2 regions of the Streptomyces sp. C genome follow, and region 2 is predicted to be linked to the other one. Evidence: riboswitches for the same ligand, from Rfam matches in the RefSeq annotation. Region 2 holds a riboswitch; the other holds the start of a gene.
The links. A riboswitch is a leader RNA that binds a small molecule or an ion and turns the genes downstream of it on or off. The one in region 2 is predicted to bind thiamine pyrophosphate.
Positions count from the first base shown of each region.

Region 1: another riboswitch for thiamine pyrophosphate. It lies ahead of thiC (phosphomethylpyrimidine synthase ThiC); the one in region 2 lies ahead of SSNG_RS25775 (thiamine ABC transporter substrate-binding protein).

Region 1 is NZ_GG657750.1:3,984,522-3,991,991, forward strand. Features, by position in the region: gene SSNG_RS17840 (DUF5326 family protein) at 75-299, shown strand; gene SSNG_RS17845 (helix-turn-helix domain-containing protein) at 481-1,251, shown strand; gene SSNG_RS17850 (SsgA family sporulation/cell division regulator) at 1,349-1,798, shown strand; gene SSNG_RS17855 (YibE/F family protein) at 1,836-3,350, opposite strand; TPP riboswitch at 3,390-3,534, shown strand; gene thiC (phosphomethylpyrimidine synthase ThiC) at 3,528-5,315, shown strand; gene SSNG_RS17865 (hypothetical protein) at 5,445-6,260, opposite strand; gene SSNG_RS17870 (metallophosphoesterase) at 6,410-7,470, opposite strand, start outside.
Region 2 is NZ_GG657750.1:5,662,526-5,669,995, reverse strand. Features, by position in the region: gene SSNG_RS25795 (FAD-dependent oxidoreductase) at 1-454, shown strand, start outside; gene SSNG_RS25790 (cytochrome P450) at 470-1,720, shown strand; gene SSNG_RS25785 (ABC transporter ATP-binding protein) at 1,736-2,755, opposite strand; gene SSNG_RS25780 (iron ABC transporter permease) at 2,755-4,371, opposite strand; gene SSNG_RS25775 (thiamine ABC transporter substrate-binding protein) at 4,422-5,519, opposite strand; TPP riboswitch at 5,604-5,713, opposite strand; gene rlmN (23S rRNA (adenine(2503)-C(2))-methyltransferase RlmN) at 5,785-6,900, opposite strand; gene SSNG_RS25765 (phosphatidate cytidylyltransferase) at 7,036-7,470, opposite strand, start outside.

The sequences.
Region 1 (7,470 bases), 1.7 Mb from region 2:
AAACGGACCCGATGGCTCGCGAAGTCACGAACTCACGGGGTCACTGACGAGGAAGAGGTAGGAACATGGACGGGATCCGAGCGATGTTCGCGGGCATGCCGTGGTGGGTCAAGTGGGTCGCCGTCCCGCTTCTGGCGATCTTCGTCTTCGGCGGAGTGGTCACCTCCATCCTCGGCGCGCTGATCTCGTTCGTCTTCAAGGCGCTGCTCTTCGTCGCCCTCGTCGGCGGTCTGGTCTTCGTGGTCAAGAAGTTCAGCGGCAGCGGCAGCGGAGCGAAGACCTCCTCCAGCGAGTGGTAGGCCCCGCGCCGCAGCCTTCCCCCAACGGGTAAGGGGATTGACCCAGGCGGGGGAACGGGACCGGCCGAACCGCCCACATGACGGGAACCGGCCGATAGGGTGGCAATCCGTGCCGTTCCCTGAGGGCGGCCCCCGCAGAGCGGGCCACCCCGAGGCCCGCCGCCACCCCTGGGGGTGAGCTTTGCCTTCGGTTCACAATCCCGGTGTCCCGACCCTGATCGGTTCGGTGCAGCGGGCGTTGAGGCTCCTCGAAGCGGCGGGGTCCCATAGCGGGGGAGCCCCGGCGAAACAGCTGGCGCGCGAAGCCGGGCTCCCGCTCCCCACCGCGTACCACCTGCTGCGCACCCTGACGCACGAGGGCTATCTGCGTCGCGAGGGCGGGGTGTTCGTACTCGGCGACGCGGCCGGCCGGCTGGCGGGCGGCGGACTTCAGCAGAAACGTCGCAGCATGATCCTCGACTCCCTCGCGCACTTCCGCGACGCGGTCGGGGCCCCCGTCTACTTCGCGGTCTACCGCGAGGGTGAGATCGAGGTCGTGGGCGTCTCGGACACCCCGGCCAACCCGGCGTGCCAGGAGTGGGCCGACTTCCGCGCGACCGGCCACGCCCACGCCATCGGCCAGTGCCTGCTGGCCCAGCTCGACGAGAAGACGCGCAGGGACCACTACGACCGGCACCCGGTCGAGGGCATCACCCCCTACACGGTCCGGGACATGCACGCCCTGGAGCAGCGGATCGGCTCCCTGGAGCGGATGCAGCCGGTTACGGAGCGTCAGGAATACGCGCTCGGGACGGTGTGCGCGGCCATCCCGATCACGGCCGGCGATGCCGCCGCGACCATGGCGATTTCCCTTCCTGTGCACCAAGAAGACCGATTGCTCTATGCGGTTGATCGACTACGGAGTGAAGTAGGCGCGCTGTTGAGCACCCTCTCCTTCTCTATCAGTATCTGAAAACTCACTCCTTGTGATCTGCGGGCGCTTCCACCACCCTTGTCAAGACGGCCCTGGGGGATCATTCCTGGCCACTTCCACTACAGCGGGGTAGGCAATGCGCGAGTCCGTACAGGCAGAGGTCATGATGAGCTTCCTCGTATCCGAGGAGCTCGCGTTCCGCATCCCGGTGGAGCTCCGGTACGAGGCCCGTGACCCCTACGCGGTACGCCTGACCTTCCACCTTCCCGGAGACGCCCCGGTGACATGGGCGTTCGGCCGGGAGCTGCTTCTCGACGGCATCAACAAGCCGAGCGGTGACGGCGACGTGCACATCGCGCCCACCGATCCGGACGAGCTGTCCGACGTACACATCCGGCTCCAGGTCGGTGGCGACCGGGCCCTGTTCCGGGCCGGCGCGGGCCCGCTCGTCGCGTTCCTCGACCGGACCGACCGGCTCGTTCCGCTCGGTCAGGAGCGCAACCTCGGCGACTTCGAGGAGAGCCTCGACCAGGCGCTCGGCAGGATCCTCTCCGAGTCGCAGCACGACGAGCGGAAGGCGGGCTGAGGCGGGGGCCGGGAGGTCCCGGCCCCCGCCCCGTCCTTCAGCGCTTGCGCCGGCGCCGCCCCCGGCCGCCGCGGGCGGGCGCCGCCGGCGGACCGGCCGCCGGGCTCCCGGCCGCGCCGTCGGCGGGTCCGGGCCGGTCGGCGGAGACCACCAGCGCTGCCAGCGCCGTGGTCACCGGCACCGAGGCCACGAGCCCGATGGAGCCCACGAGGGTCCGTACGATCTCCTCCGCGACCAGCTCGCTGTTGGCCACCGTGCCCATGCTGCTGTTCGCGATGGAGAACAGCAGCAGGAGCGGCAGTGCGGCGCCGGCGTACGCCAGTACGAGGGTGTTCACCACCGAGGCGATGTGGTCGCGACCGATCCGGATGGCGGCCCGGTACAGGGCGCGCGGACCCATGTCCGGGTCCGCCTGGTGGAGTTCCCAGACGGCCGAGGTCTGAGTGACCGTCACGTCGTCGAGCACGCCCAGGGATCCGATGATCACCCCTGCGAGCAGCAGACCGCTCATGTCGATGTTCGGGTAGAGCCCGTGGATCAGCCCGGTGTTGTCGTCCGTGTTGCCGCTCAGGAACGCCCAGCCGATGAACTGCGAGCCCAGCAGCCCGATCAGCAGGAGCGAGACCAGCGTGCCGAGGACGGCCACCGAGGTCCGCGCGGTCAGCCCGTGGCACATGTAGAGGGCGATCAGCATGATCGCGCTGGCGCCGATGACCGCGACGAGCAGCGGGTTCGATCCCTGCAGGATCGCCGGGAGGATGAAGAGCGTCAGGACGCCGAAGCTGACGACGAGTGCGATGAGGGCGAAGAGGCCGCGCATCCGGCCCACCACGACGACCGCGACGGCGAAGATGCCGGCCAGCAGCGCCAACGGGAACTTCCGGTTCAGGTCGATCACCGAGTACTGGAGGTCCCGGGGCGCGTCCGGTGCGTACGCCACCACCACCTCCTGGCCCTTCTCCAACTGGCGGGGCGCGCCCGGCTGGACGATCTCGAAGAAGGCCCGGCCCTGATCCGGCCCGCTGATCACCTCGACGGTGGCCTTCTTGCACTCGCCGGTCTGGGCGGCCTGCGCCTCACGGCCCTCGGGGGTGGAGGTGTCGCCCGTGGGAGGGACCTGAGAGGCGTTCACCGATTTGCAGTCGACCTTCGCGAGAGCGACGACCTTGCCCTGCTGGGTCTGGCGGTCGAAGCCCACCCCGGTGCGCTCGTGCGCGGGGGCGCCGCCGGGCCAGAGCACGGCCATGCCGACGAAGACGGCAGCGGCGAACGGGATCAGTACGGCGGCGATCACCTTGCGCAGGTGCTTGGAGACCGGAGCGGCCGGCCCGTGACCGTGGCTGTGGCCGTGACCGTGGCCGTGTCCGGGGCTGAGTCCCGGCCCCTGTCCGGGGCCGTGTGCCCGGCCGTGGGAATGCCCGTGGGAGGAGTCCGCGGCATGCCCGTGGGACGCATGTTCGTGGCCGGCGTGGCCCATGGGCTCGGTGGGCTCGGGGGGAGGCTGCGGCGAGGACGTCACCGGCAGATCATCGCAAGAGATGAGGGGGCCCACTGTTCAGCACGCCACACACGACGCTAACGTGGGGGCTACTTTGCACAACGCGGGAGCTCGGAGCACCGGGCTGAGAGGGCGCTGATCACCGTACGCGCATGAGAATGCGTACGGGAGGAGGCTGCGTCGACCGCCGAACCTGTTACCGGGTAATGCCGGCGTAGGGAGATAGGTCTCATGACCGTTCAGGACGCACGCACGCCTGCCGTCAGCCAGGACACCGACGGCCAGACCGAGCGCAAGCCGGGGTGGCACAAGGGCTACGTGGCGGGCTCCCGCCCCGACATCCGGGTGCCGGTCCGCCAGGTCCACCTCACCAACGGCAAGGACGTGACGCTCTACGACACGTCCGGGCCGTACACCGACCCGCAGATCGAGACCGACGTCCGCCGGGGCCTCGCGCCCCTGCGCGAGAACTGGATCATCGGCCGCGGCGACACCGAGGAGTACGCGGGACGCCCCGTCCGCCCCGAGGACGACGGCATCAAGCACACCTCGCCGCGCGGGGGCCTCAAGAACCTCGACGCGGTCTTCCCCGGCCGCCCGCGCCAGCCCCGCCGGGGCCGTGGTGGCGCCGCCGTGACGCAGCTCGCGTACGCCCGCCGGGGCGAGATCACCCCGGAGATGGAGTACGTCGCGATCCGCGAGAACGTCTCCCCCGAGGTCGTCCGCGAGGAGATCGCCGCAGGCCGCGCGGTGCTCCCGGCCAACGTGAACCACCCGGAGATCGAGCCGATGATCATCGGCAAGAAGTTCCTGGTGAAGGTCAACGCGAACATCGGCAACTCCGCCGTCACCTCCTCGATCGAGGAGGAGGTGGAGAAGATGACCTGGGCGACCCGCTGGGGCGCCGACACGGTCATGGACCTCTCCACCGGCCGCAACATCCACACCACCCGTGAGTGGGTGCTGCGCAACTCCCCGGTCCCGATCGGCACCGTGCCGCTCTACCAGGCCCTGGAGAAGGTCGACGGCAGGGCCGAGGACCTGACCTGGGAGATCTACAAGGACACGGTCATCGAGCAGGCCGAACAGGGCGTCGACTACATGACGGTCCACGCCGGAGTGCTGCTGCCGTACGTGCCGCTGACCGCCCGTCGCAAGACCGGCATCGTCTCCCGCGGCGGTTCGATCATGGCCGCCTGGTGCCTCGCGCACCACAAGGAGAACTTCCTCTACACGAACTTCGAGGAGCTCTGCGAGATCCTCGCGACGTACGACGTCACGTACTCGCTGGGCGACGGCCTGCGTCCCGGCTCCATCGCGGACGCCAACGACGCCGCGCAGTTCGCGGAGCTGAAGACGCTGGGCGAGCTGAACACCATCGCCAAGCGGCACAACGTGCAGACGATGATCGAGGGCCCGGGCCACGTCCCGATGCACAAGATCAAGGAGAACATCGACCTCCAGCAGGAGATCTGCGAGGAGGCGCCGTTCTACACGCTCGGCCCGCTGACCACGGACGTCGCGCCCGCGTACGACCACATCACCTCGGGCATCGGCGCCGCGATGATCGCATGGTGGGGCACCGCGATGCTCTGCTACGTGACGCCCAAGGAGCACCTGGGCCTGCCCAACCGGGACGACGTGAAGACCGGCGTCATCACGTACAAGATCTCCGCGCACGCGGCGGACCTGGCCAAGGGCCACCCTGGTGCCCAGGAGTGGGACGACGCCCTGTCGGACGCACGGTTCGAGTTCCGCTGGGAGGACCAGTTCAACCTGGCCCTCGACCCGGACACGGCCCGTGAGTTCCACGACGAGACCCTCCCGGCCGAGCCGGCCAAGACCGCGCACTTCTGCTCCATGTGCGGTCCGAAGTTCTGCTCCATGAAGATCTCGCAGGACATCCGCCGTGAGCACGGCGGTGACCTGAAGGCCGATGAGATCGAGGCGGGCATGGCGGAGAAGTCCGCCGAGTTCGCGGCCTCGGGCAACAGGGTCTACCTGCCGCTGGCCGACTGACGGGCGGTAGGGGGTCGGCCGACGGCATTCCGGGGGGAGTCGTCGGCCGGCCTTCGCCGTTCCCTGCTGAGCCCGTGGGGTGGATGTTTCACGTGAAACAGGGCCGGACGGGCAGCGGGGGCCGGGGTCCTACTCCGCGTCGTGGTCCGGGCCGCCGAAGTCCGGGCTGGTGAAGTCCGGGGAGCTGAAACCGGGGCGGGGGCCCTGGGAGGCCGGGCCCGGGCTGGTGAAGTCCGGACGCGTGTAGCCCAGGCTGGGGATCCGTCCGGCCCCCGGCGTGCGCGGCACCGGGTAGCCCGGTCCGGCGGTCGGGTCGGCCAGGGCGTCGCGCAGGAACGGCACGATGCCCCGCTCCAGCAGTGCGTTCCGCCACGCCTCCCGGGCGCGGGAGAGCTCGTCGGGTATCGGCACGCTCTCCTCCGCCGCGACCTCCGTGGAGCTGTTGCGCAGGGCTGTGACGAGCAGCCCGACCACCGCGAACAGCAGGGCGGCCACGGTGAGCCCGCCGAAGAGCCAGCCAGCGGTCAGCATCGTCTCGGCGAAGGCCGGGGCCGGGTCGATCATCTTGAGGCAGTACCCCACCAGCAGGAAGATCAGCATGGCGGTGCCCGCAAGGACCGGTGCGAGGACGCCGACCACGGCGCTCACGCCGGCCCCGCCGTCCTGGTCCTCGCCGCCGTCCTCGGCGTTCGTCCCGGAGGCCGACAGGACCCCGTCGCGCAACTCCTCGCGCACCTTCACGTAGTGGTCGTACTCGGCGGCCGCCGCGGCGGTCAGGAGTGTGGTGGCGGCCAGGGCCATGGTGCGCAGTTGTTCGGCGTTCAGCCGTTCGCCGAGGGTGGCGAGTTCGGGCCGTTCGTCCGCGGTGCGCAGCGCCTCGTCGAGGAGCCGGTCGAACTCCGGTCGGTCTTCGGTGAGCAGGTGCGGAGCGCTGGTCATGTGCATCCCCCGATGCTCCGTACATGCCGGTATGCCCGCGTAGATCGGGGGCTCCGGCACAAACGGAGGAGAGCCTGCTACGGATAGAGCGATGGTAGAGCGCCCCTGCCACGCCGTGACAGGGGCTTTGCTGAAATACCCCGCTCCGAGAACGCTCAGTCGCGCAGAGGTAGTTGAACGACGAGCAGCTTGCCCGCCATCGTCACTCCGCCGTCCATCGCGATGGCCAGCCCGTCGGCGTACACGTGCGGCCCGTCGACGGCCTCCGGGCCGTGGGAGTCGTCGCCGTCCTCGGTGCCCACCTCGCCGAGCAGGTACGGGATGGGGCTGTGGCCGTGGACGACGCGGCCGCCGCCGTAGGTGGCCAGGAGTTCCCGTACGGCCTGGGGGCCGGTCTCCTCGTCGCGGAAGGCGAACCGCTTGGTGAACTTGCGGAAGAGGTCCCAGGTGATGTCGGCGTCGTTGCGGTTGAGCAGCTCGTGGATGGTGTCGTTGACGTCCTCGATGGAGTCGCCGTAGTCCAGGTACGCCGTGGTGTCGGAGTGCAGCAGCAGGTGGCCGTCCTGGAGCGTCGCCGCGTCGAGGCGGGACATCCACTGGAGGTGGACGTCCTCCAGGCGCTCCATGTCGGTGCGCTGGCCGCCGTTGAGGAGCCAGGCGGCCTGGAAGGTGGCGGTTCCGGCGCCGGAGGACACCGGGGTGTCGCCGAAGCGCTTGGCGCCGATCAGGAGCAGTTCGTGGTTGCCCATCAGGGCCTTGCAGTAGCCGCCGGCGGCGGCGGCCTCGGCGGAGAGCCGCATGACGAGGTCGATGACGCCGATGCCGTCGGGGCCGCGGTCGGTGAAGTCGCCGAGGAACCAGAGCCGGGCGTTGCCGGCGGACCAGCGGCATTCGGCGTCGATGAGGTGCTGGGCCTGGAGTTCCCGGATGAGCTCGTCCAGGTAACCGTGTACGTCGCCGACGACGTAGAGCGGGCCGGGGCCGGAGCCCGGGTTCTCCTGGGGGACGTACTGGACCTGCACGGTGTCCCCGGGGCCGCCGGCCGAGCCGCGGACGATGATGGGCAGGTCGCGCTGCGTGGGCGTGTAGCCGTCGGCACCGCCGTCGTCGTACTCGCCGTCGCCCGCGGTGCGCTGCTGGGGAACGGTCTCCGTGCCCGGGTGGGCGGGAGGGGCCGCAGCGGGCCGGTCGGGGGCGTAGGCGGGCCGCGGGGGCA
Region 2 (7,470 bases):
GGGCAACGCCGTCGCCCAGGCCGAGACGGCCGCGCACAACATGCTCAGCGAGAGCGCGGAGCGCCGCCCGCACGTATGGGTACCGGCCTTCTGGTCGTCCCAGTTCGGGGTGAACATCAAGTCGGTCGGGGTCCCCTCGATGGGGACCGAGATCGTCATCACCCAGGGCTCGCGCGCCGAGCGCCGCTTCGTCGGCGTCTACGGCTACCAGGGGCGCGTCATCGGTGCCGTCACCTTCGACCAGTGCCGCTGGCTGGACTTCTACGAGCAGCAGATCGAGCAGACGGCGCCGTTCCCGCCGCCCTACTCGACGGTGGACCGCAGGCCCGAGGGGAACCGGCCGCTGGACGCGGACTTCCCCGACCCGTCGATCCCGACGCACGGCCCGACCATCACCCTGAGCGGCTACTCACCGGCCGACCGGCGGATGAAGTTCACGCCGGCGCACAACTGAGCACGAGGACCTCTCATGACTGAAGGCATCCTGCGGCAGATCCTCGACTACTCCAGCCGGGCCGATCCGTACCCCCTGTACGAGGAGCTCCGCAAGACCCCGGTGTTCCACGACGGGACCGGCCCGTACGTCCTCAGCACCTACCACGAGATCAAGGGCCTGCTGCACGATCCGCGGATCAGCTCCGACTCCCGCAACCTGACGGCGGTCGCGGGAGACCCGCTGAGCGAGGCGGGCGAGGACGAGGGGGAGGGCGTCCTGCCGCCCTCCTTCCTGAAGCTGGACCCGCCCGACCACGACCGGCTGCGCCGGATGACGAACCGACCGTTCGGGCCGCCGCACTCGCCGCGCCGCGTCGAGCAGATGCGCGGTGAGCTGGGCGGCATCGTCAAGGGCCTGATCGACGCGATCGCGAAGGAGGGCGACCCCTCGCGGATCGACCTGGTCGAGGAGTTCTCGTACCCGTTCCCGGTCACGGTGATCTGCCGGCTGCTGGGCATCCCGCCCGAGGACGAGGCGCGCTTCCACGTCTGGGCCGACACGCTCGCCGCGAGCCTGGACCCGGATCCGGGCGCCGATCCGGCCGTGCGCGCGGAGAAGACGAAGGGCGCCCGGATGGAGCTCGGCATGTACCTGGCCGGGCTGATCGAGGAGCGGCGCAAGAACCCCACCGGGGACATGCTGTCGGAGCTGGCGACCGCACAGGGGCCCGACGGCACCATGACCACCATGGAGGTGCTGAGCACGGCGGCGCTGCTGCTGATCGCGGGGCACGAGACCACCGTCAACCTGATCACGAACGGCATGCTCACCCTGCTGCGGCATCCGCAGCACCTGGCCCGGCTGCGCGCCGAGCCGGACCTGGGCGTGCCCATCGTGGAGGAGCTGCTGCGCTACGAGCCGCCCGTGCAGCTGCTGCCGCAGCGCAGCACCCTCTCCGACATCGAGGTGGCGGGGGTGACCATCCCCAAGGGCTCCTCGCTCTGGCTGATCCTGGCTTCCGGGAACCGCGACCCGAAGCGGTTCGAGAACCCGGACCGGTTCGACCCGGACCGCCAGGACGTCCAGCACCTTGGCCTCGGCAGCGGCATCCACAGCTGCTTCGGCGCGCCGCTGGCCCGGCTGGAGGCGGCACTGGCGCTGAGCGAGCTGGCGCGCAGGCTGGAGAACCCCCGGCTGCTGGAGGACCCGCCGCCCTACCGGCAGAACGCGGTCCTGCGCGGCCCGCGCCACCTGCCGATCGCCGTCGACGGCATCCGGGACTAGGCCGTCCCTCCCGGACTAGCCCGGCAGGACGACGACCTGCGACGGGCTGAACGCCACCGCGACCCGGTCCCCCACGGCCGGCGCGGTGGCCAGCTCGCACTCGGCCTCCAGTACGGGCCCCGACGCGGGCCGCAGCCGCAGGGCCACGTGCGTGCCCCGGAAGGTCCGGGACTCCACCACGCAGCCCAGCCCGGCCTCGCACAGCACCACCCCGGCGGGGCGGACCAGCAGCCGCCGCTCCCCCTCGGGAGTGCCGGCCGGGACGGGCACCCTGCCCCACGCGGTCGCGGCGGCGGTACCGGCCACCGTGCCCGGGACCACGTTCTCGAAGCCGAGGAAGCGGGCCACGAACTCCGACGCGGGCCGCTGCCACACCTCCAGCGGGGTCCCGGCCTGCGCGATCCGCCCGTCCCGCATCACCACCACCCGGTCGGCCAGCGCGAAGGCCTCGCCCTGGTCGTGGGTGACGGCCAGGACGGTGGTGCCCAGCCGGGAGAACAGCCCCTGGAGCTCGACCACCAGCCGCTCGCGCAGCCCCCGGTCCAGCTGGCCGAGCGGCTCGTCCAGCATCAGCAGCCGGGGCGAGGGGGCCAGTGCCCGGGCGAGGGCCACCCGCTGCTGCTCCCCGCCGGACAGCGAGGAGACGGCCCGGCCCTGCGCCCCCGGGAGCCCGACCAGCTCCAGCAGCTCCGCGACCCGGGCCCCGTACGAGCCCTTCGGGGTGCCCTGCACGCGCAGGCCGAAGGAGACGTTCCCGCCGACGTCCCGGTGCGGGAACAGCTGGTGGTCCTGGAACATCAGGCCCACCCCGCGCCGGTGCACCGGCACGCCGGCCTGGTCGGCCCCGCCGAGCAGCACCCGCCCCGCGGACACCCGCTGGAGGCCGGCCACCACCCGCAGCAGGGTGGACTTGCCGCTGCCGCTGGGGCCCAGCACGCACACGGTCTCGTGCTCGGCGACCTCCAGGTCGACCGCGTCCACGACCGCCCGGTCGCCGAAGCGGACCGTCACCCCTTCGAGCCGGAGCAGGGTCATCAGAACTCTCCCGAGGTCTTGTCGGGTCGCAGCCGCTCCAGCACCAGCAGGGACACCGCGCACACCAGCATCAGAATCGTGCTCAGGGCCATCGCCTGCCCGTAGTTCATCTCCCCGGCCCGCCCCAGCAGCCGCGCCACGGCCACCGGCAGCGTCGGGCGGTCGGGCCGGGCGATGAAGACGGTCGCGCCGAACTCGCCCAGCGAGACCGCGAAGGCGAAGCCCGCCGCGATCAGCAGCGCCCTCCGCACCAGCGGCAGGTCCACCTCCCGCCAGGCCCGCAGCGGCGAGGCCCCGAGGACGGCCGCCGCCTCCCGCAGCCGGCCGTCGACGGCCCGCAGCACCGGCAGCATGGTCCGTACGACGAACGGCACCCCGACCAGCGCCTGCGCGAGCGGCACCAGGATCCACGAGGTCCGCAGGTCCAGCGGCGGCTCGTCCAGGGTGATCAGGAACCCGAAGCCCACCGTCACGGCGGACACCCCGAGCGGCAGCATCAGCAGCGCGTCGAAGCCGCGCACGAAGCGGCCCCCGCGCCGGGTCAGGGCGGCCGCCGCGAGCCCCCCGATCACCAGGGCGATGGCGGTGGCGGCCAGCGCGTACCGGAGGGAGTTCCAGATCGCCTCCAGCGGCGGCACCAGAAACGTTCCGCCCCCGGAGCCCGCGTCCTGCAGCGCCCGGTAGAAGCCGAAGCCGTACCCGCCCGGGGCGTCGAAGGACCGCTCCATCAGCACCGCCAGCGGCGCCACCACCAGCAGCGCCACCGACAGCAGCACCCCGCCCAGCAGCCCCCGCTGCGCCCACCCGCGCGGCGGACGCGCGGTGCGCGCGGGGTCGACGAGCCGCAGCGCGGTCTCCCGCCGGCGCACGGTCCACGCGTGCACCGCGAGGACGGCGGCGATGGCCGCGAACTGCACCATCGTCAGCACGGCGGCGGTCGGCAGGTCCAGCAGCTGCGCCGTCTGCCGGTAGACCTCCACCTCCAGCGTGGCGTACGCGGGCCCGCCCAGGATCTGCACGACGCCGAAGGAGCTGAACGTGAACAGGAACACCATCAGCGAGGCCGCGGCCACCGCCGGCCCGAGCGCGGGCAGCACCACCCGCCGCCACGCCGCGAACCGCCCGGCGCCCAGCACCCGCGCGGCCTCCTCCTGGCGCGGGTCCAGCTGCGCCCAGAGCCCGCCGACGGTCCGCACCACGACGGCGTAGTTGAAGAAGACGTGGGCGAGCAGGATCGCCCACACGGTGGTGTCCAGCCGCACGCCCCACAGCTCGTCGAGCAGCCCGCCCCGCCCGACCAGCGCCAGGAAGGCACTGCCGACGACCACGGTCGGCAGCACGAAGGGGACGGTGACCAGCGCGCGCAGCACCTGCTTGCCGGGGAACTCCAGGCGCGCGAAGACGTAGGCGCCGGGCAGCGCGAGGAGCAGGGTGAGGGCGGTCGAGGCGAGCGCCTGCCAGGTGGTGAACCACAGCACGCCGCCGATGTCGGGCCGGCCGAGGACCTCGCCGATCCGGCCGAACTGCCAGCCCTCGTCCGTCTTGAGCCCCCGGCCGACGATCGCGGCGACGGGGTAGGCGAAGAACAGTCCGAAGAAGGCGAGCGGCACGGCCATCAGAGCGAGTCTGACGGCCGTGGCGCGCCCGCCCCCCGCAGGAAGGCGCTCTACTTCACGACGAGCGAGGACCACGTCTTGACCCACTGCTCACGGTTCTTGGCGATGGCCTCCGGAGCGACGTTCTCCGGCTTGTCGACCACGACGCCGTGCTTCGTGAACAGGTCCGGCAGCTTCGCGTCCTTGACGACCGGGTTCACGAACATCTGGAGCGGCATGTCCTCCTGGAACTTCTTGGAGACCAGGAAGTCGATGAGCGCCTTGCCGCCCTCCTCGTTCTTCGCGCCCTTGAGCAGGCCCGCGAACTCGACCTGGCGGAAGCAGGTGCCGGTGGCCACGCCCGTGGGCGCCTCGGCCGGCTGGGGCTCGCCGTAGAGGACCTCGACCGGCGGGCTGGAGGCGTAGGAGACGACCAGCGGGCGGTCGCCCTTGGCCTTCTTGCCGCCTGCGGAGCCGGAGAAGCGCTCGTTGTAGGCCTGCTCCCAGCCGTCGACGACCTCGACGCCGTTGGCCTTGAGCTTGCTCCAGTAGTCCTTCCAGCCCTCCTCGCCGTACTTGCCGACGGAGGCGAGGAGGAAGCCGAGTCCGGGCGAGGAGGTCGCGGCGTTCTCGGTGACCAGCAGGTTCTTGTACTCCGGCTTGACCAGGTCGTCCAGCGTCTGCGGCGGGGCGATCTTCTTGTCGGCGAAGTACGCCTTGTCGTAGTTGACGCAGATGTCACCGGAGTCGACCGGGGTGACGCGGTGCTGCTTGTCGAGCACGAACTCCGGCTTCACCGTGTCCAGGCCCTTGGCCTGGTAGGGGGTGAAGACGCCGTTGTCGAGGGCGCGCGAGAGCAGGGTGTTGTCGACGCCGAAGAAGACGTCGCCGCGCGGGGAGCCCTTGGTGAGGATCTCCTGGTTGAGCGCGGCGCCGGCGTCGCCGGACTTCAGCACCTTGACGGTGTAGCCGCTCTGCTGCTCGAACTCCTTGAGGACCGCCTCGGTCACGTTGAAGGAGTCGTGGGAGACGAGCGTGACCGTCTTGGACTTCGGGGCGTCGCCCGCGCCCGCGGACTTGTCCTTGGCGTCGCCGCCGCAGGCGCTGAGCGTGGTCACGCCGAGCGCGGCCGCGAGCGCCGCGCCCGCGATCTTCTTGGTGGTGCTCACTGGTGATTCCTCCTGGGATGACCAGGAGAAGACGCGGCCCTGCCCGGCGCTCTGTGAGAGCGGACGCCGGGCAGGGCGCAACAGCTTGAGTGGTGACCGAACTTCCTACCCCGAATGACCGGGGCGAGGTTCAGAGGGTCTGCGGATGACGGATACCGCACTCTCAGCGCTGTGGCGCTCCCCTGTCGGAATATGCAATTGGTTCGGCCACAGGGTACCCCTGCGGCCGATTCACGCCGGCCCCTGTCCGGAACGCAGTCGGAATCTAGCGTTCCGAGGCGGCGAGCTGACCGCACGCGCCGTCGATCTCCTGGCCGCGGGTGTCGCGCACGGTCACGGGCACGCCGTGGCGGGCGATCGCCTCGACGAAGGCCTTCTCGTCCTCGGGGCGCGAGGCGGTCCACTTGGAGCCCGGCGTCGGGTTCAGCGGGATCAGGTTGACGTGCACGCGCTTGCCCTTGAGCAGGCGGCCGAGCAGGTCGCCGCGCCAGGCCTGGTCGTTGATGTCGCGGATCAGGGCGTACTCGATGGAGATCCGGCGGCCGGACTTCTCCGCGTACTCCCAGGCGGCGTCGAGGACCTCGCGGACCTTCCAGCGGGTGTTGACGGGGACGAGCGTGTCGCGCAGCTCGTCGTCCGGGGCGTGCAGGGAGACCGCGAGGCGGCACTTGAAGCCCTCGTCGGCGAACCGCAGCATCGCCGGGACCAGGCCGACGGTGGAGACGGTGATGCCGCGCTGCGACAGGCCCAGGCCGTCGGGCTCCGGGTCGGTGAGGCGGCGGATGGCGCCGACGACGCGCTTGTAGTTCGCGAGCGGCTCGCCCATGCCCATGAAGACGATGTTGGAGAGCCGCGCCGGGCCGCCGGGGACCTCGCCGTCGCGCAGGGCGCGCATGCCGTCGACGATCTGGTGCACGATCTCGGCGGTGGAGAGGTTGCGGTCCAGGCCGGCCTGGCCGGTGGCGCAGAACGGGCAGTTCATGCCGCAGCCGGCCTGCGAGGAGATGCACATCGTGACCCGGTCCGGGTAGCGCATCAGCACGGACTCGACGAGCGTGCCGTCGTGCAGCTTCCACAGGGTCTTGCGGGTGGTGTCGTTGTCGCAGCTGATGTGCCGCACGACGTTCATGAGCTCCGGCAGCAGCTCCTGCTGGAGCTTCTCGCGCGAGGCGGCGGGGATGTCCGTCCACTCGGCCGGGTCGTGCGCGTAGCGGGCGAAGTAGTGCTGGGAGAGCTGCTTGGCCCGGAACGGCTTCTCACCGATCGCGGCCACCGCCTCGCGGCGCTCGGCCGGCGTGAGGTCGGCGAGGTGCCGCGGGGGCTTCTTCGCTCCGCGGGGCGCGACGAAGGTGAGCTCGCCCGGAACGGGACGGGGGGCCATGCTGTACTCCTCGGTACGACGGGGTGGGGGTCACCCCGCGCGTGCAGGGCCGGTCCGCGGCGACTCGGCCGCCGGACGGAAAAGGCGCGCCACGTGCACGTGGCGCGCCCTCCAGGATAACCCGGCCCGGACCGGTCAGCCGGTGCCGACGAACGCCGCCAGCAGCAGCCAGACCACCGGAGCGGTCGGCAGCAGCGAGTCCAGCCGGTCCATGATGCCTCCGTGGCCCGGGAGCAGCGTGCCCATGTCCTTGATGCCCAGGTCACGCTTGATCATCGACTCGCCGAGGTCGCCCAGTGTGGCGGAGACCGCCACCGCGAGGCCCAGCAGCAGGCCCTGCCACCAGGCGCCGCCGTCGATGAGGAACTCCATGCACAGGGCGCCGGCCGCCATCGCGAAGGCCACCGCTCCGAAGAGCCCCTCGCGGGTCTTGCCGGGGCTGATGCGCGGGGCCAGCTTGGTCTTGCCGAAGCGCCAGCCGACCGCGTACGCCCCGGTGTCGCTGACCACGGTCAGCAGCAGGAAGGTCACCACCCGCTGCGGGCCGTCGTCGGGGGTCAGCAGCATCGC